DNA from 2 places in the Ralstonia sp. OTU4908 genome. Region 2 is predicted to be linked to the other one. Evidence: predicted binding sites of a transcription regulator. Region 2 holds the regulator's gene; the other holds the start of a gene.
The links. The regulator FliA, encoded in region 2, starts transcription of late flagellar genes. The targets are predictions, from matches to a motif close to CTAAAGTTTNNNNNNNNNNNGCCGNTA.

Region 1 (10,002 bases), on a different contig from region 2:
AGCTGATTTGCAAGTTTCCGACGGAGTGGGAGGCTGCCACGATTGAGGCAAGGTGGGGCTGGTTGAAGCAAGCCAGCCCAACCAATCCCGAACCGATGACGGAAGAACAATTTCAGGCGCTGCGCGCTCATATCGAGGCTCTCGCTTTTTGGCAGCAAGCGAATTTGCAAGTGCCGCAATATGACGCGCAGGGACAACCGTCTGGAGGGCAACCACTGCCGAATGCGCATTGGCGATTCGATCCGCGTGAATTCGTTCGAATATTTAGAAGGTGCGGGTGGTTGAATGCCGATGAGATGGCAAGATGTTTTCCACGCAGATTGCTTCATCTGACTGGAACACAGTTCGTCCCTCACTCAACCACATGGAATGTTGCTCATGCGCGTTCTATTGCGTGGGTTTTGCCGTTCAATCAGGCGACGAGAAAATATGGTTTGTCGATATCACGGCAGCGTTTATTGCATTTCTTCGCGCATGTAATACCGGAGACGGGGAATCTGCATTTTGTTAAAGAAATTAATGGTGAGTCAAAAACGTATACTCCTTATTATGGGCGCGGCCTAATTCAGTTGACGCATCTCGAAAATTATTTGCCGTATGGAAGATTCCGAAAATTTCCGGCAACTGTAACGACAGGCCAGTTTTCCGGACTAGGCTGGGATCCCGATGTCTTTATTGCGCGCAACAACGAGGGTGATCACAATGCCTACAATTGCGCTGACAGTGCTTGTTTCTACGTTGCGACTCGAGCGGGAATGCTTAGTCATATGGATGCTGGTGTTGGCCAAGACAATGCCGTCGTTGTAAGTAAAGATGTGAATGGTAATGTAAGTATTGAGAACCTAAATGGTCTCGATGCGAGGTTGCAGGCCATGCTGTACCTGCGTAATGCGCTCCTTGATGATGTCTTTCCAGACCAAATGCTTCCCTTAACCTTCGAATGGAGGCGGAACACACAAAAGGAGCCCGTGTTTGATGCTCAAGGGAACCCGGTAATGGTTGGCAATCCTCCTCATCAGAAGAAGAAATTTTACCCAACGCAACACACTATTTCAGTATCATTGGAATTGCAGAGACCATAGAGCTTTCCCGTGAAAAAATTTATTTTTGCTTTTATCCTTGTGACACCCATGGTGGCACACGCAGATATATCCAGCGAGATCATGTGTTTTGAGTCTGGTGGGATAAAATCGGTAAATTTCGAAATCAAAACTTACTACGACGCATCGGCTAAATTTTCGTTTGGATTTGTTCGGTATCGGAACTCAAAGAAAACAATCCCCATCGTTCTTAATAGGTCGATAAGTGAAACTCTTGACAAGAATATGCCGGATCAGACTACGAATACGTGGACCGAAGTATATGATGGAAAAGTGACTGGCGAATATGAAATGATTTCCCAGGGGACTGGCGTGTCGTCCATGGTTTATACGAGAAAACAGGGGAATAAGAAGATTGCATTTTTTCTCAATGCTGATGCTATAACTTCGATCGGTTGCCAGTGGTAGATTTTTATGTTCGAAAATTAGAAAAATTAAGAGAGAGCTTGTCATCGTGAAATGCAACAATGGCTCGCGCCGAATTTGCCTCGCGATGCTGGCCCTGCAAACGGTAGCGATTCCGAAAGGGTTTGCGAATGAGCTGGTTTGCAGCAGTGCTGTCGGATCAGTACCTGCGAGGTTTGGCGAGACTTGAGATCGACGGTCAGACTCTGGTGATCGGTGCCAACGATGAGCGCGTTTTTGAAGCGCCATGCGATCGACGTTCAAGCCTTGTGGGCAGCGCGCTGCTAGACATTCAAGTGCCCCTTGCAGTGCGCTGGCAGACGCTGGATGACCCGGCACGCTGGCACGAGGCAAGCGTGAGCGTTCCGGCCTTTCAGGGGCCGATATCGCGGGACATGCAAGCATCTCTCCGTAACGTTCCGTTGTATTTTTGGATGGCGGCGTCGTTGCGGCGGAGCAGTTCCAGACACAGAGTCTTGTCGGGGGATGTCAGAGAACGGTCTCCACGGGTGTCCCTGCAGGCATAGGCGCTGACCGGATTTATGACAACACCAACCTGAACAACATTGACGCGCTTTCCAGATGACGGGGCGACGTCGTTGTGAATTCACCCCTAAAACAACCTCACTCTCTCAAATGAACCTGCAATACAAACTCGCCGTAGCCCTCCTCACCACCGCCTGGATGACCGCAGGCATCTGCGCCCAGCACACCTCCACCGTGCCGGCATCAGGCAATGCCCCGCAAAGCGGAATCAAGAAGGTCGTGCACGCAAAGAAACACGGCAAGCGTGCGAAGAACGCCCGTGCGCGCAAGGGTGCTCCGGTGGCGAGCGATGGCGATGCAGAAGTGCTCGCCCAGGTGCTGGGTTCCGATAGCAAGAATCCGCTGTGGGGGAAGCCGCAGCAGTAACTAAGCGGTTGGCTGCAGCGGAGGCGCACTCAAGGCACCTTTAGCCCCCCGTCCGCTGCTTCTGCAATATCGCCAACTGCGTCGTCAGGTAATTGCTCGTATTCGTCATACTCGCCACCACCTTCGACAGCGCATTGAACTGCGCGTAATACAGCGCTTGCTTGGCATCGAGCTGCTTCTGCATCAGATCGATCTGCTTGCCGAGCGAGGTGATGGAGCTGTTGATGGCGTCGCTGGCGTTCTGCACCATGCCGTTGTTCGACAGCAAGTTGCCCGACACGGTGTGCAGTTGGGCCGCGTAGCCGCGCTGCACGGTGACAGTGCCGCGGTCGCCCAATGCACCGCCCGTCACTTGCACCCTCAGGCCATCCACGGCCGAGCCGCTGGCGCCGTAGAGGTTCTGGCCCGAACCCGTGGCGGCGGCGCCGTTGATGGTGCCTTGTACATCGCGTCCGGCCGTGGCCGTTGGGCTGCCGCCCAGCAGTGACGCGGCGCCATTCCCTGACACCGACACCGTCGATACCGAGCCGTATTGCTTGTCGGTCAACGTCAGCACGCCATTGGCATCGGTGCCGATGGCGACTTCCACCTTGGCTCTCTGCAGGTCGGGCGAGGCGTTGATCTGGCTCTGGATCTGCGCAGCCAGGCTCGACGCGGTGTAGTTGCCCGCAGGCACCTTGATGTTGGTCGTGATGCCGCTGAGCGTGACCGACAGGCTGTCGTTCACGCCGCTCTGGATCGTCGTGTTGGCGGCCGCCGAGCCCTTGAGCGAACCCTGGGTTGCCAACTGGGTCACGTTGATGGCATAGCTGCCAGCCTGCGTGGTCGTCGAGAACGCAGAAACCTTCAGCAAGGAATCCGTTGCCATGCCGGTGCCGGCAAACACGGCCGCTACCTGGCTGGGCGATTTCTTCAGGGCCGCGGTCAGTTTGGGGTCGTCGATCGACAGCGTGCCTTCCTTGTCCATCGTCACACCAATGCTGCCCAGCGACTGGAACGTGCCGTTGCCGATGCCCTGGCCCAGCACGTCAGTCAGCTGGTTGATCATCGCCTTGGTGCTGACGTCACCGGCCAGGGCGCCGTTGTTGGCGGCGTTGGCCGTGTCGAACTTGGTCAGCGCATTCAGCTGGATGCGCAGCGCGTTGTACGCCTTGACGAAGTTGAGCACCGATTGGCTGGCCTGGCCGGCGTCGCTGCCGACCGTGACCGTCGTGCTGCCCGTCTTGGCCAGCGTGAACGAGGTGCCGTCTACCACGTCCGTCAGCGTGTTGGTGGCGCTTTGCACGTTGATGCCGTTGACGGTGGCCATGGCGTTGCGACCCGTCGCGACCTCCGTCATGTTCTGCGTGCCGGCGGGGTCGTGGCTCAGCAGGGATTGCAGTGCCGAGTCTCCCGAGACGGCAATCTTCATTTCCGAATTGGCGCCGCCTGCGGTGGACGTCAGCACCAGCCGGTAGGGCGAATCGCTGCCGTCGTTGACGATGCTGGCCGAGACACCCACGTTGGCGTTGTTGATCGCATCGCGAATGCCGGCGAGCGTGTTGTTCGACGGGTCGATGGTGATCGAGCCGCCGGCCTGGTTCCCGTTCTGCGTGAAGGTGGCGCCGGTGTATTTGCCGTTGGCAAAGCTGCCGCCCGAGACGCTGCCGAATGAAAAGGTGAGCGTGGTCGGCGTGCCGCCGCCGATGGGCGTCTTGCTCGACGTCTGCCCGGCGGCCGACAGTACCTGTGCCTGCGCAAGCTGCGTCACGTTGACTTGATACGTGCCGGCCGGCGCCGTGTTGGACAGCGAAGCCGTGAGGATCGAGGTGTCGTGTCCGCTGGCCTTGTTGCCGGTAAACGTGTCCGGGTTGTTCAGGGCGGCCATCGCCGTCTGGAAGGTCGACAGCGCGCTTTTGAGCGAGCCGACCGCCGACAACTGCGTCTGAAACGCCTTCTGCTGCGTCTGCCGCAGCGTCATGCCCTTGCTCTCCGCCTGCATCAGCTTCGTAACAAGGTTGTTGACGTCAATGTTCGTCCCGATGCCCGGAATGGAAATCGGCGGAACGTAGTTGTTGCTCGTGGAGGAGGTGGCCATGGTCGGACGCGCGCAAACGCTTTCTTCACAATCTCCACAATGTGACGGCAGCGCAGCCCGGTTCTTTAGGGCAAACCCTGCTTGGGCAGGCTCTTTGTCCGGGTTTGCTCAGGAAAGCGAAAGAATTGCCGACGCCACACGACGCGGCGGGCAGCGCCGGCGGTCTCCACCAGGGTGAAGACCGCCGCGCCAAGTCAGACCGTCGCGCCTTCCTTGCTCGGATCGACCTGCTTGCCGCGCGCCAGCACTGGCACCAATGCTGCGCCGGTATGGCTGGCGGCCACCCGCGTCAACGCCTCGGGCCCGCAAGCCGCGACGATCGTGCCGCCCTCATCGCCGCCCTCCGGACCGAGATCGAGAATCCAGTCCGCCTCGGCAATCACGTCGAGGTCGTGCTCGATCACGATCACGCTGTGGCCGCCGTCTGCCAGCCGATGCAGCACGCGAATCAGCTTGGCCACGTCGGCCATGTGCAGACCCACGGTCGGTTCGTCCAGGACGTACAGGGTGTGGGGCGCCTTCTGGCCGCGGCGCGTGACGTCGTCGCGCACCTTGGACAACTCGGTGACAAGCTTGATGCGCTGCGCCTCGCCGCCGGACAGCGTGGGTGAGGGCTGGCCCAGCGTCAGGTAGCCGAGGCCCACGTCCTTCATCAACTGCAGCGGATGGGCGATGCTGTTCATCGCGCCGAAAAACTCGACCGCTTCGTCGATCTCCATGGTGAGCACGTCGCCGATGTTCTTGCCGCGCCAGGTGACGGCCAGCGTCTCGGCATTGAAGCGCTGGCCGTGGCAGACGTCGCAGCCGACCTTCACATCAGGCAGGAAGCTCATGGCGATGGTGCGTACGCCCTGGCCTTCACAGGCGGGGCAGCGGCCGTCGCCGGTGTTGAACGAGAAGCGCGAGGCCGTGTAGCCGCGGGCGCGCGCCTCGAGCGTGTCGGCAAACAGCTTGCGGATGGTGTCCCACACGCCGATGTACGTGGCGGGGCACGAGCGGGGCGTCTTGCCGATCGGCGTCTGGTCGACTTCGAGCACGCGGTCGATGGTTTCCCAGCCGGTGACGCTGTCGCAGCCGTGCCAGTCGTGTTTGACGTCGAGCTTGCGCGGCATCTTCGCCTCAGGCGTCTCAGCCTGCGCGGCCTTGCGTGCACGGCGGGTTGCCGGCGAAGACAGCACCGAACGGCCGACCGCATCGAGCAGATTCGTCATCAACACATCGCGCGCCAGCGTCGATTTGCCCGAGCCGGAAACGCCCGTAATCGCCACCAGACGCGACAGCGGCATCGTTGCGGTCACGTTGCGCAGGTTGTGCAGCTTGGCACCGTGCACCGTCAGCCATTGCTCCGGCACGGCTTGCTTGCCGGCACGCGGCGCAACCACCTGGCGGCGCGGCTGCAGCGGGTGCTCGATCGGCTGAGACAGGAATCGGCCAGTGAGCGAATCCGGCTGGGCTGCCAGGTCTGCCACGCCGCCTTGCGCGACGAGCGTGCCGCCGCGCTTGCCGGCGCCCGGGCCGATATCGATGATGTGGTCGGCGCGGCGGATGGTGTCTTCATCGTGCTCGACCACCACCAGCGTGTTGCCCTTGTCGCCCAGTTTGCGCAATGCATCCAACAGGATCTGGTTGTCGCGTGGATGCAGGCCGATGGTCGGCTCGTCCAGCACGTAGCAGACGCCCTGCAGGTTGCTGCCGAGTTGCGCCGCTAGACGGATACGCTGCGCTTCGCCGCCCGACAGGCTCGGCGCGGCACGATCCAGGCTCAGGTAGCCCAGGCCGACTTCCTCCAGGAACGACAGGCGGCTGTGAATCTCGGCCACCACGTCGCGGGCGATGTCGGCGTCGCGGCCGGTCAGGTCCAGGCCCTCGACCCAGCGGCGGGTCTGGCCGACCGTCCACTGCGCAATGTCGACGATGGGCTTGTCGGCAAAGGTCACCGCGCGCGCCGTCGGGTTCAGGCGCGTGCCGTGGCAGTCCGGGCAAGGCAGGTCGGTCATGCCTTCCGGATCGACTTCCTCCGACGGCAGCGTCTGCTCGCGGCCGCGATCGTCTCCGCCCAGGACGGTGTCGTCAAACGCGGCACGCTGCTCGCGCGTGAGCGCCAACCCGGTGCCGACGCAGCTCGGGCACCAGCCGTGCTTGCTGTTGTACGAGAACATGCGCGGATCCAGCTCGGGGTAGCTGGTGCCGCAGGTCGAGCACGCCCGCTTGGTCGAAAACACCTTCACATTGCCGACATGCGCCGTACCGCCGTTGTGCATGGCGTGTTGCAGGCCATCCAGCGGCGCGAGCACGTGCATGATGCCCTTGCCGTATTCCAGCGCCTGTTCCAGCAGCGCGCGCAGCGCGGCTTCGTTTTCCGGCGAGACAACGATGTCCCCCACCGGCAGTTCCAGCGTGTGCTCGCGGAAGCGGTCCAGGCGCGGCCACGGGTCGACGCTCAGGAATTCGCCATCGACGCGCAGATGCGTATAGCCGCGCGCCTTGGCCCATTTGGCCAGGTCGGTATAGACGCCCTTGCGGTTTACGACCAGCGGCGCAAGCAGGCCGATGTGCTGGCCGCGATGATCGCGCATGAGCTGGGCGAAGATCGCCTCCGGGCTTTGCGCCGACACGGGCGTGCCGTCGTGGATGCAGTGCTGCACGCCCAGCTTGACGTACAGCAGGCGCAGGAAGTGCCACACCTCGGACGTGGTCGCCACGGTGCTCTTGCGCCCGCCGCGCGACAGGCGCTGCTCGATGGCCACGGTGGGCGGAATGCCATACACGGCATCGACTTCCGGCCGCCCCGCCGGTTGCACGATGGAGCGTGCATAGGCATTGAGCGATTCAAGATAGCGGCGTTGCCCCTCGTGGAACAGGATGTCGAACGCCAGCGTCGACTTGCCCGAGCCCGATACGCCCGTCACCACGTTGAACTTGCCGTGCGGAATGTCGACGTTCAGGCCTTTCAGGTTGTGCTCGTGCGCGTGGACGATGCGCACGACATTTTCGCCCTGGACTTCCGCCAGCGCCGCACGCTTGGCGCGGCGCTCGGCCAGTGCTGTCTGCAGCGGCACGCCTTCGATGGCTTCCGGCTGGCCGACGCTGGCTTCGTATTGCTTGAGCGCGGCGCCGGTGTGCGATGCGGCGCAGTCTTTGACCTGCGCAGGCGTGCCGGCGCAGACCAGCAGGCCGCCGGCGTCGCCGCCTTCAGGGCCGAGGTCGATGATCCAATCCGCCGCACGCACCACGTCGAGGTTGTGTTCGATCACGATCAGCGAATGCCCGGCGTCGAGCAGCTTGCCGAACGCGCGCATCAGCTTGGCGATGTCGTCAAAGTGCAGGCCCGTGGTCGGCTCGTCGAACATGAACAGGCGGCCGGCATTGGCCGGCACGTCCTGCTTCACGCGCTTGCGCGCCGCGGCCTGGGCGGCCTGTGCGGCTTCGGCCAGGAAACCGGCCAGCTTCAGGCGTTGCGCCTCGCCGCCGGAGAGCGTCGGCACCGGCTGGCCAAGCTTCACGTATTCCAGGCCCACGTCGACGATCGGTTGCAGCACGCGCAGCACGTCTGCGTCATCAGCGAACACGCTGGCGGCTTCGCTCACCGTCAGCTCCAGCACATCGGCCACCGACAATGCGCGGCCGCCGCGGGGGATCTTCACTTCCAGGATTTCGGCGCGATAACGCGTGCCGTCACAGTCCGGGCAGCGCAGGTAGATGTCAGAGAGGAACTGCATCTCGACGTGCTCGAAGCCCGAGCCGCCGCAGGTCGGGCAACGGCCGTCGCCCGAGTTGAAGCTGAACGTGCCGGCCGTGTAGCCGCGCTGCAGCGCCATCGGCGCCTTGGCGAACAGCTTGCGGATTTCATCGAACGCGCCAACGTAGCTGGCCGGGTTCGAACGCGCGGTCTTGCCGATCGGGGATTGGTCGACAAACACCACGTCGTTGATCTGATCGGCACCGCGCAAGGCGCGGAATGCGCCGGGCGATTCCGTTGCCTTGCCAAAGTGCCGCGCCAGCGCGGGGTGCAGCACGTCCTGGATCAAGGTCGATTTGCCCGAGCCGGATACGCCGGTTACGCACACCAAGCGCTGCAGCGGGATCTCGACCGTGACATCGCGCAGGTTGTGTTCCGACGCGCCTTCCAGAACCAGCCGCGGCGTGGCGTCGTTGACAGGACGCGCTTGCCAGTCCGTCGCATCGGCCACGCGGCGCTGGCCCGACAGATACGCGCCCGTGAGCGTATCGGCCTGACGGATAGCCGACGGCGTGCCGTCAAAGACGATGTTGCCCCCACGCTCGCCGGGGCCGGGCCCCATGTCGATCAGGCGGTCAGCAGCCAGCATTACGGACGGATCATGCTCAACCACCACCAGCGTGTTGCCCGCGTCGCGCAGGCGCTGCATGGCTTGGACAATCCGATCCAGATCGCGCGGGTGCAGGCCGATGCTGGGTTCATCCAGCACGAACAGCGTGTTGACGAGCGATGTGCCCAGCGCCGTCGTCAGGTTGATCCGCTGCACTTCGCCGCCCGAAAGCGTGCGGCTCTGGCGATCGAGCGTGAGATAGCCAATGCCGACGTCGCACAGATAGGCCAGGCGCGTGCGCACCTCGTCCAGCAGCAGCTTGAGCGCGTCGTCGAGCAGCGTGGACGGCAGTGTCAGTTCATCGAAGAAACGGCGGATGCGCTCAATCGGCAGCAGCATCAGGTCATGCACGGTCAGCCCGGGCAAGGCTTCGAGCTGGGTGCGGCTCCAGGCGACGCCGCGCGGCATGAAACGGTGTTCGGGCGCGAGCACGGCGTCGGCGTTTTCCTTGGTGCCCAGCCGCCATTGCATCGATTCGGTTTTCAGGCGGGCGCCGCCGCAGGTTTCGCAGGTCGTGTAGCTGCGGTACTTGGAGAGCAGCACGCGGATGTGCATCTTGTAGGCCTTCGACTCCAGGTAGTCGAAGAAGCGGCGCACGCCGTACCACTGCTTGTTCCAGCCACCACGCTTGAAGGCCGGGTCGCCATTGATGACCCAGTTGCGCTGGGCTTCGGTCATCTCCGCCCACGGCGTGCCGCGCGGGATGTCGGCTGCGGCGGCGTAGCGCATCAGGTCGTCCTGGCATTCCTTCCAGGCCGGCGTCTGCATCGGCTTGATGGCGCCGTCGCGCAGCGTCTTGCGCTCGTCCGGAATCACCAGTCCCAGATCGACGCCGATCACGCGGCCGAAACCGCGGCAGGCATCGCACGCGCCGTAGGCGGAATTGAACGAGAAGAGCGCCGGCTGCGGGTCTGCGTAGCGCAGGTCGCTTTCGGGGCAGTGCAGGCCGGTGGAAAAGCGCCAGATCGCGGGCTCCGCGCCCTCATCGGCCGGCAAGACGTACACGCTCACACGCCCGCCGCCGCGCTTGAGCGACGACTCAATGGCCTCCAGCGCGCGGGCACGCTCGGTGCCCTGCAGGCGGAAGCGATCAGCCACCACATCGAGCAGCTTGCGCTTGCCCGTGGACGATTCGACCACGCGCTCGGCCTGCACGCGC
Region 2 (10,002 bases):
GCTCGCCCGCCTGTTCAAGCGCGCCGCACCGAGCCTGCGCGTGCTGTCGCACGCAGAAATTCCGGATCACCGAACGATTAAGGTTGTCGCCATGCTTGGAGGCCGCGCATGAAAATGCATCGATTTACCGGACTGACGTCGCGTGACGTGTTGCGCAAGGTCCGCGACCAACTGGGCGATGGCGCTCTGATCCTGTCGAACCGCGCCATTCCCGGCGGCATCGAGATCATCGCGGCATCCGATTCGCACGTGGATGCGCTGGTCGATACGCAGTCGTCGGCACCCAAGACGGCACAGCGCCGCCCGATGGCTCCGGCTCCGATTCCCGAGCCCGCACCGATTGCCGCTGCAACCGCAGCCGTGGCGGCCGCTCAGGCACCTGCTGAAGAAGCCCCGCAAACCGAGACCCCTGCACCCAACGCGCTGGCCCGTCTGCGCAACCGCTTTATTGCTTCGCGCCGCACGCCTGCACAGGAAGACGCACCGGCAGCGTCGGTTGCCCCGGTCACTCAGGCCGCCAAGCCGGCCGGCCGCACGCTGCAAACGCGCGTGGACGACGACGTGGCGTTTGGCGAAGAAGATGCGCTGGCAGCGTCCACCCGCATGCTGGCTGGCCTGTCGCTCGACCGCGCCAATGCCGAGGTTGCCCAGTCCGCGGCGCAGGCCCTGGCCAGCACCGCCCAGTTCATCGCCCGCCGCACCGCGGTGGAAGACGACGAGCCGGCGATGGAATCGACCGCCCGCTTTGCCGCCCGTCGCGAACAGGACGAGCGCCCGGTCACGCTGCGCAGCTTTGCCGAGCGCGTGGAAGCCCAGGCCCGCAACCTCCGTGCAGAACAGCAGAAGGCCGAAGCGCCTGTGAAGGCCCGCATCGATGCGCAAGCCGATGCAGGCACGTCGTCCGACATTTTCGTCCGCGTGGAGGACACGATGGCCAAGCCCGAAGCCCCGCGTGATGACGTGAGCCTGCAGCGTTCGGCCTTCCAGGCCGACGTGAAGGAAAGCATCCGTGCCGAGACCGACGTGATGACCCGCCGCATGGTCGGCGAGATCGAAACGCTCAAGAGCACGCTGAACGACGCCATGTCGAGCCTGGCCTCGCTGGGCGTGAAGCTGGGCGACCCGGTGCGTACGCGCCTGTTCCAGACCATGCTCAACGCAGGGTTCTCGGCACAGCTCACGCGCTACGTGCTGGAGAACATGCCGCAGCACGACACGTACGAAGGCGCGCTGGATTTTGTGCAGCGTGCGATTGAAAAGAACCTGAGCACCGTGTCGGACGAGAACAGCCTGCTCGACCAGGGCGGCGTGTTTGCCCTGATGGGCCCGACCGGCGTGGGCAAGACCACCACGACCGCCAAGCTGGCCGCACGCTTCGTGCTGCGCCATGGCGCATCGCGTGTGGCACTGCTCTCAACCGACAGCTACCGGATCGGCGGCCACGAACAGCTGCGCATCTACGGCAAGATTCTGGGCGTCTCGGTGCATGCCGTGAAAGACGCGCAGGACCTGAGCCTGGCGCTGAACGACCTGCGCGAGAAGCACGTGGTGCTGATCGACACCATCGGCATGAGCCAGCGCGACCGCGCCGTGTCCGAACAGATGGCGATGCTGCATGCCGTGGGCCCGTCGATCAAGCGCCTGCTGCTGCTCAACGCTGCCAGCAACGGCAAGACGCTCGATGAAGTCGTGGGTGCCTACCGCGACGCCAACCTGGCCGGCTGCATCCTCACCAAGATCGACGAGGCTGCCTCCGTGGGCCACGCGATGGACGTGATGATCCGCCGCCGCCTGCCGCTGCACTACGTCTCGTACGGCCAGCGAGTGCCGGAAGACATTGCGGTGCCGAACAAGAAGCTGCTGATCCACCGCTCGTTCCGGGCCGGTGCGGAGCAGTCGTCGTTCACGCTGGATTCGGACGAATCACTGCTCGTGGCCCAGGGTGCGGTGTCACGCAACGCAGGCAACCGCGAACCCGGCCTGGCCGCTTTCGATTTCGCCTGACAAGGGGGCGACCATGACGACGCCATTCGCCAAGGATCAAGCCGCAGGGCTGCGGCGCATGCTGGGTCATGCCGCTGCCCGCCGCGTGCTCGTGATCGGCGCGGAAGAGCAGGTCGATGACTTTGTCGACAACCTGCGCATCGCGCTGTCCGGCATGGGCCGCGATACCGCTGTGGTGAGCGCGCAGACCGTGCTGGCCATGGCCGGTGTGCTCGAGCAGCACGACGAGACGGCGGATGTGACGCTGGTGGCCGCGCATTTCGGCACGCGGGCGCTCGGCACCGTGGCCGAAGCGTGCGACGACGTGCTGCTGACCTTCTCGGATGGCCCGGAAGGCATCAAGAGCGCGTACACGCTGCTCAAGAAAACCGCCGTGCTGCAAGGCGGCGCAGGCATCCGCACCGTCGTATGCGGCGCGCATTCGGTGGATTCCGCCGTGCGCGTGTTCGGCAACCTGGCCAACACCGTGGGCCAGTACCTGAACACCCGGATCGATTTCGCCGGCTACCTCCCCGAGGACCGGCACGTAGAACTCGCGCTCTCGCTCGGCAAGCCCGTGGCGAGTGCGTTTCCCGCATCGCCTTCGGCCATGGCCTTCCGCCAGCTTGCCGAAGAAATGTTGAGCTGGGCCAGCGCCGAGGCCCAAGCCGGTGATGGCAGTGCGCCGTCACGGGTGGTCATGTCGGCGCGGGCACCGGCTCAGGAGCCGGCAGATGAATCGGCGCAAGCAACGTCAATGTCGGCATCGACAGCGACACCCGGCGCCACCGCACGCGCGGCCGAATTGGTTTATTGAGGCGCAGCATGAACGAAGCGTCAAAGGCAGGCATGGATATGTACACCGCAACCGGTCGCAAGACCAAGTCCGACGAGATGGCCACGTACGCACCGCTCGTGCGTCGCATTGCCAACCAGATGATGGTCAAGCTGCCGGCCAGCGTTGAGCTGGACGACCTGATCCAGGCCGGCATGATGGGTTTGCTCGATGCGCTGTCGCGCTATGAGGAAACGCAGGGTGTGCAGTTCGAGTTCTACGCGGCCCAGCGTATCCGCGGCGCGATCCTGGACGAACTGCGCGGCTCGGATTGGCTGCCGCGCGGCCTGCGCCGCAACGCGCGCACGATCGAGCAGGCAATCCAGAAGCTGCAGCAGCAGAAGGGCCGCGCGCCCACCGAAACCGAGATTGCCGTAGCGCTGGGCATGTCGCTGGCCGAATACCAGAAGCAACTGGTCGACCTGCAAGGCAGCCAGTTGCTGTATTACGAAGATTTCGACCGTGAAGACGCCGACGCCTTCATCGAGAACCGCGCACCCGAGAACGACGCCACGCCGCTGGACCAGCTGCTGAACCACGACCTGCGCGAATCGGTGGTCGCTGCCATCGAGGGACTGCCCGAGCGCGAAAAGCTCATGATGAGCCTCTACTACGAGCAGGATCTGAACCTGCGTGAAATCGGCGCCGTGATGGGCGTGTCGGAATCGCGCGTGTGCCAGATCCACAGCCAGGCGATTGCCCGCATCCGTTCGCGCCTGCGCGATCGCGCATGGCTGCCGACGCCGACCTGATATGAGGTCGGCTGAGAGCTGCTAACAAAACCCTCTGCTTCACTGGGTTGGATGGCGGCTCTTGGTCCCAGCTTTACCTGCCAGGTATTTCTACTGCGCGGTCAGCGACTCATGTCGCGGCCGCGCTTTTTCTTTGGGGCCTCGGTTACGAGGCGCGCTTGGAGGCGTGAAACAGGTAGATCACGGCGCACATGCGTTTCAGAACGCAAAATATGTACACAAAAAACGTATGTAATTGTTGACAGAAAAATGGCGCCCCTCCAAGATTCCGGCAAATACGCGGCATCACGCCGCATGAATGCTGGCGAATGGAACCCGCGCCATCCGCCTAAAGCACGCTCCCGGCATTGACACGGGGGCGGCCCCAGGAGACAGACAATGCGCCAATCCCCCGGCCAACCCTCGCCCTCTTCGTCGACAATCACCGGCGCCGCTGCCGATCCCGTCAACGAATTTCTGCCGCTGCCGCGCCTGTTCGCGCTGGGGCTGCAACACCTGCTGGTGATGTACGCCGGGGCGATCGCCGTGCCGCTGATTGTCGGCAATGCGCTCGGCCTGTCAAAGAGCGATCTCTCCTATCTCGTCAATTGCGACCTGTTTGCGGCTGGGATCGGCACGCTGATCCAATCGCTCGGTTTCCTGATGTTCGGGATCCGCCTGCCGGTCATGATGGGCGTCACGTTTGCCGCGGTTGCCCCGATGATCGCCATCGGTGTGGAGCCCGGCATGGGGCTGCCCGGCATCTTCGGGGCGTCGATCGTTTCCGGCGTGTTCGGCATTGCCGTTGCACCGCTGATGGGGCGGCTGCTCGGCCTCTTCCCGCGCGTGGTGACGGGCACGGTCATCATGCTGATCGGTTTTTCGCTGCTGAGCGTGGGGATCAACTGGGCTGCGGGCGGCCAGCAGATGATTCCGCAGGTGGTGGACGGCGTGCGCCACATGGTGCCGAACCCGGCGTTTGGCGATCCGTTCGGCCTCGCCATTGCGGCGCTCGTGCTGGTGACGATCCTGCTGCTGACCAAGTTCGGTAACGCACTGCTGTGCAATATCGCCGTGCTGCTGGGTATCGTGACGGGCACGCTGGTGGCGGCGGCGTTCGGCAAGGTGTCGCTCGCCGACGCGAGCGCCGCACCCCTGGTGACGCTGGTGACGCCGTTCTACTTCGGCATGCCGAAGTTCGAGCTGTCGGCCATCATCTCGATGTGCATCGTGATCGTGATCACGCTGGTGGAGTCGACCGGCATGTTCCTCGCGCTGGCGCACGTGGTGGGCAAGCCGATCTCGCGCAATGAACTGACCAACGGCCTGCGTGCCGATGGTCTGGCGACGGTGGTGGCGGGGGTGTTCAACACGTTCCCGCATACGTCGTTCTCGCAGAACATCGGGCTGGTGTCGATCACGGGCGTGCGCTCGCGCTATGTGGCGGCGGCCGGCGGGGTGCTGCTGATCGTGCTGGGGCTGTTTCCGAAGCTCTCGTATGTGGTGGCATCGGTGCCGCAATACGTGCTGGGCGGGGCGGGCATCGTGATGTTCGGCATGGTGGCCGCAGCCGGTATCCGCATGCTGGGCATGGTGGATTTCCAGCAGCAGCGCCACAACCTGCTGATCATCGCGGTGTCGGTCGGCTTCGGCATGATGCCGACGCTGGCGCCGGCCTTCTTCCATCACTTCCCGGACTGGATGCGCCCCATCACCCACAGCGGCATCGTGATGGGCACGCTGGTGGCCGTGGTGCTGAACGCCTGGTTCAACGGCATCCGCGGCTCGCACGAAGTCATGCACGGCGCGGCCGCAGCCGCGCATTGAACATCCAACGCCGCGCTTCAACGCGGTTCAGGTTTCTCCGGCAACCGAGACGCGGTATGCGGTGTGCTGCCGGTAGACCTGGCCCGGGCGCAGCATGACCGCTTCCGCATCGGGCATGTTGACCTGGTTCGGAAACGCGCTCGCTTCCAGACACAAGCCGCTGCGTTGCGCGTGCGTGCCTGCCAGCATGTGGCCCGAGTAGAACTGAAGCCCGCGTTGGTCTGTGAGCACCGTCAGCTCGCGGCCGCTGCCGGGTTCATACAGACGCGCGACCGGACGCACATGCGGACGACCGTCCGAGGCCGAATTGCGCAGCACGAAGCAGTGGTCGAATCCCCCGGTCTGCGCCAACTGTGCGTTAGGCCAGTCCAGCCGTGCCCCGATGGGCGCCGCCTGCCGAAAATCGAATGCCGTGCCGGCGACACTCACTGCCCGTGTCGGGATCAGCTTGGCATCGACTTCCAGATAGGCATCGGCATCGATCGACAGGATGTGGCCCCTGATGTCGGTGCCGGGTTTGCCGCTCAGGTTGAAATACCCGTGGCTGGTCAGGTTGATCGGCGTGGGCGCATCGGTCCGCGCTTCGTAGTCGATCGACAACGTGCCATCGTCGTCTAGCGCATAGCGAACCTGCACGGCGACATTGCCCGGGAATCCCGCATCGCCTTCCGCAGACGTGAGCCGCAGGACCAAAGCGCCGTCCTGATCGTCGGCGTCCCATCGTGCCCGATGAAACCCGCTCGCCCCTCCGTGCAGCAGGTTGCCGCCCTCGTTGCGGTCGAGCGCGTAGTCGATGCCGTCGAGCGTAAAGCGCGCGCCGGCAATCCGGTTGGCCCAGCGACCGATCAAGCCGCCAAGATAGCCCCCAGATTGAAGGTAGGCGGCAGGCGTCGCATGGTTCAGAAGAATTTCGCCCAGACGCCCGCCGCGGTCCGGCGCCTGCCAGGAGACGAGCGTCGCCCCGAGGTCGCTGATCGAAACGCGCATGCCCAAGGCATTGCGCAGCGTGAACAGCCGAACCGGCTCGCCGTCCGGCAAGTGCCCCCATGTTGCTGACGAGATGGCGCCGTCGAGCGGCGCATGTGCGGACAGCGCGGGCGCGATGCTCATGATTGGCTCTCCATGGTGGCGCGTTCCTGGTATTCGCGCGGCGTGCAATCCAGCTCGCGGCGGAATACGGCATGCATGTATTGCGGGGAGGTAAAGCCGCAGCGCACCGCCACCTCGGCGGTGGCGACATCACGGCTGGCCAGCATGTGCTTGGCTGCGTCGAGCTTATGGCGAAGGATTTCCTGGTGCACGGTGCAATTCAATTCACGACGAAAGTGTTCTTCGAGCGATGACCGCGAGATACCGACGTAGTCCGCGACCTGCTCGGTCTTGATCCCTTGGCAGGCGTATTGCCGAATGAAGTGCCGCGCCCGCATGACATACGGGCTGGCAAGCGGCTGATGGCGGGACGACGCCAGCACATTGATGCCCACGGGTGGCACGAGAATCTGCCGGCCTGCCAGGCGCGCGCCGCCTAGCATCTGGTGCAGCAGATGTGCGGCGGTGCGCCCCATCTCCACGGTGCCCTGAATGACCGACGACAGCGGAATGCGGCTCAGCGTGCGCGTGAGCGGATCGTTGTCGATGCCGATGATGGCGATCTCTTCCGGCACGGCGAACCCTGCCGTCATGCAGGCTTGCAGCAGATGCCGCGCCCGCGCATCCGTCACGGCGATGATGCCGATGGGCTTGGGCAAGCCGCGCAGCCATTCGATCAACTGGCTGATCGCCTGATGCCAGGTCGGTGCGCTGGTCGATAGGCCCCGGTAAATCTCCCGCTCAACGGGCGCGGCGGGATTGTCCTGCCGGCGCAAGCGCGTAAAGGCCAGTTCGCGTTGCTGTGCCCAGCGGTTTTCCGACGCCTGGGGCAGGCTGTACAGCGCAAAGTGCTGCAGGCCGGCTTCGATCAGGTGCCGGTAGGCCAGCGCGACCAGCTTGCCGTTGTCCGTGGCGACATACGGCTCCTTTGCCGGGTAGTGCGCCGGGTCTTCATACGAAGAGCCGACGGCCACCACCGGTAGCGGGCAACCACGCAGCGCTTCGGCGACGGCGGGGTCGTCGAAATCCGCAATGATGCCGTCGCCGTCAAAGCGCTCGATGCCGGGCAGCCGGCAGCGGAAATCTTCTTCCAGAAACAAGTCCCACGTCACGCGGGTGGAGCGCATGTAGTCGCCAATGCCCGCGATGATCTCGCGGTCGTACACCTTGTTGGCGTTGAACAGCAGCGCAATGCGATGAATCCGCGCGTGCTGCGATGGATCGGGCAATTGACGATGCATGGGCTGTTGGGCGCTCGCGGTGGCAAGGGTTTGCCATATGGCGGCGGTGCTGGGGCGTGCCGCTCGCCCGCACATTCTATGGGCTGCGTGCGGCGCTGTCAGACGATGCCCGCCGGGTGGCAAGAAATGTTAGGGCGGTTGGGCAATTTCGTAATTGCCGGTGCCAAGGCGGCGCATGCACCATGCCACTGCCGTCGAGCCGGCCGAAATCTATTGCGGCGGAGCAGACGCCACGTCGGTACCCACCAACAAAAGAAGATGGAGTGAGACATGAAATCGAACCAACGCCGTTGTGTTCTGAGGGCCGCCTTTTGCGGTGCAGTGCTCGCCAGCCTGTCGATGGCCGCGCCGCTGGCGCACGCCAGCAAGGCGCATCCGGAAATTGGCTTCTGTATCGACGACCTGCGCGTAGAGCGCTGGTCGCGCGACCGCGATTACTTTGTCGCCGCCGCAGAAAAGCTGGGTGCCAAGGTGTCGGTGCAATCGGCGGACGCCAGCGAGCAACGCCAGATCTCGCAGATCGAGAACCTGATCTCGCGCGGTGTCGACGTGATCGTCATCGTGCCGTTCAACTCCAAGGCGCTGACCAACGTGGTGGCCGAAGCCAAGAAGGCCGGCATCAAGGTGGTGTCGTATGACCGTGTGATTCTCGATGCCGACGTTGATGCCTACATTTCGTTCGACAACGAGAAGGTGGGCGAGCTGCAAGCGCAGGGCGTCTTCAACGTGCGCCCGAAGGGCAACTACTTCCTGCTGGGCGGCGCGCCGACGGACAACAACGCCAAGATGCTGCGGCAGGGCCAGTTGAAGGTGCTGCAGCCGGCCATCGACCGCGGCGACATCAAGGTGGTCGGCTCGCAATGGGTGCCGGAGTGGAGCGCCTCTGCGGCGCTGGGTATCGTCGAAAACGCGCTGACCGCGAACAACAACAAGATCGATGCCGTGGTCGCCTCCAACGACGGCACGGCCGGTGGCGCGATCCAGGCGCTGGCTGCGCAGAAGCTGGCCGGCAAGGTGCCGGTGTCAGGGCAGGATGCCGACCTTGCCGCCGTCAAGCGCGTGATTGCCGGTACGCAGACGATGACGGTCTACAAGCCGCTCAAGCTGATTGCTACCGAGGCTGCGCAGCTTTCGGTGGCGCTCGCCAAGGGTGACAAGCCGAAATACAACTCGCAGTACGACAACGGCAAGAAGAAGGTCGACACGGTGTTGCTGCAGCCCACCCAGCTCACGAAGGACAACGTCAACCTGGTGGTGAAAGACGGCTTCTACACGCAGGCGCAGATCGGCGGCCAGTAAGGTCCCGCAGCCAGGGCCGCTTTGTGCCGGCGATGAGCCAACGCTGCATCGCCGGCCGCGTTCGTACCTCAAGGACGGGGCATGTCTGAACCACTGTTGCAGATGCGCGGCATCGTCAAGACGTTCGACGGTGTGAAGGCGCTGGACGGTATCAACCTGGTCGTGAGGCCGGGCGAGTGTGTGGGCCTGTGCGGCGAGAACGGCGCCGGAAAGTCCACGCTCATGAAGGTGCTTTCCGGTGTATATCCGAGCGGCACCTGGGATGGCGAAATCCTTTGGGAGGGGCGGCCGCTGCACGCGAGCGGTATTCGCGACACCGAGCGCGCCGGCATCGTCATCATCCATCAGGAACTGATGCTGGTGCCGGAATTGTCGGTGGCCGAAAACATCTACCTGGGCAACGAAATCACGCTGCCGGGCGGCCGAATGAATTACGCGGCCATGTACCAGGGCGCCGACAAGCTGCTGCGCGACCTGAACATCCAGGGCATCAACGTGGCGCTGCCCGTGATGCACTACGGCGGCGGCCATCAGCAGTTGATTGAAATCGCCAAGGCGCTCAACAAGCGCGCCAAGCTGCTGATCCTGGACGAGCCGTCGTCGTCGCTTACGGCGGCTGAGACGCGCATCCTGCTCGACATCGTGCGCGACCTGAAAGCGCGCGGCATTGCGTGCGTCTACATCTCGCACAAGCTCGATGAGGTGGAGGCGGTGTGCGACACCGTGACCGTCATCCGCGATGGCCGCCATGTTTCGACCGCGCCGATGCGTGATCTGACGACCGACCGCATCATCGCGCAGATGGTCGGCCGCGAGATCACGCAACTGTTTCCGCGCGAGCCCCATCCCATCGGGGAAGTTGTATTCGAAGCTCGCAATGTGACTTGCTACGACGCCAACAACCCGGCTCGCAAGCGGGTCGACGATGTGTCCTTTTCGGTGCGGCGTGGCGAAATTCTCGGCGTGGCGGGATTGGTCGGGGCAGGGCGCACCGAGC

Region 1: a site for FliA is predicted at 4,537-4,563, ahead of fliD (flagellar filament capping protein FliD). Genes of this name have one in related genera too.

The regions. Positions count from the first base shown of each region.
Region 1 covers NZ_JASATD010000015.1:29,103-39,104, forward strand. The annotation lists gene AAHM38_RS14665 (hydroxyethylthiazole kinase) at 1-1,082, shown strand, start outside; gene AAHM38_RS14670 (hypothetical protein) at 1,092-1,508, shown strand; gene AAHM38_RS14675 (hypothetical protein) at 2,088-2,417, shown strand; gene fliD (flagellar filament capping protein FliD) at 2,458-4,494, opposite strand; gene uvrA (excinuclease ABC subunit UvrA) at 4,689-10,002, opposite strand, start outside.
Region 2 covers NZ_JASATD010000003.1:181,084-191,085, reverse strand. The annotation lists gene flhA (flagellar biosynthesis protein FlhA) at 1-112, shown strand, start outside; gene flhF (flagellar biosynthesis protein FlhF) at 109-2,004, shown strand; gene AAHM38_RS04395 (MinD/ParA family ATP-binding protein) at 2,018-2,800, shown strand; gene AAHM38_RS04390 (RNA polymerase sigma factor FliA) at 2,809-3,570, shown strand; gene AAHM38_RS04385 (nucleobase:cation symporter-2 family protein) at 3,949-5,376, shown strand; gene AAHM38_RS04380 (aldose epimerase family protein) at 5,404-6,486, opposite strand; gene AAHM38_RS04375 (XylR family transcriptional regulator) at 6,483-7,706, opposite strand; gene xylF (D-xylose ABC transporter substrate-binding protein) at 7,977-9,005, shown strand; gene xylG (D-xylose ABC transporter ATP-binding protein) at 9,087-10,002, shown strand, end outside.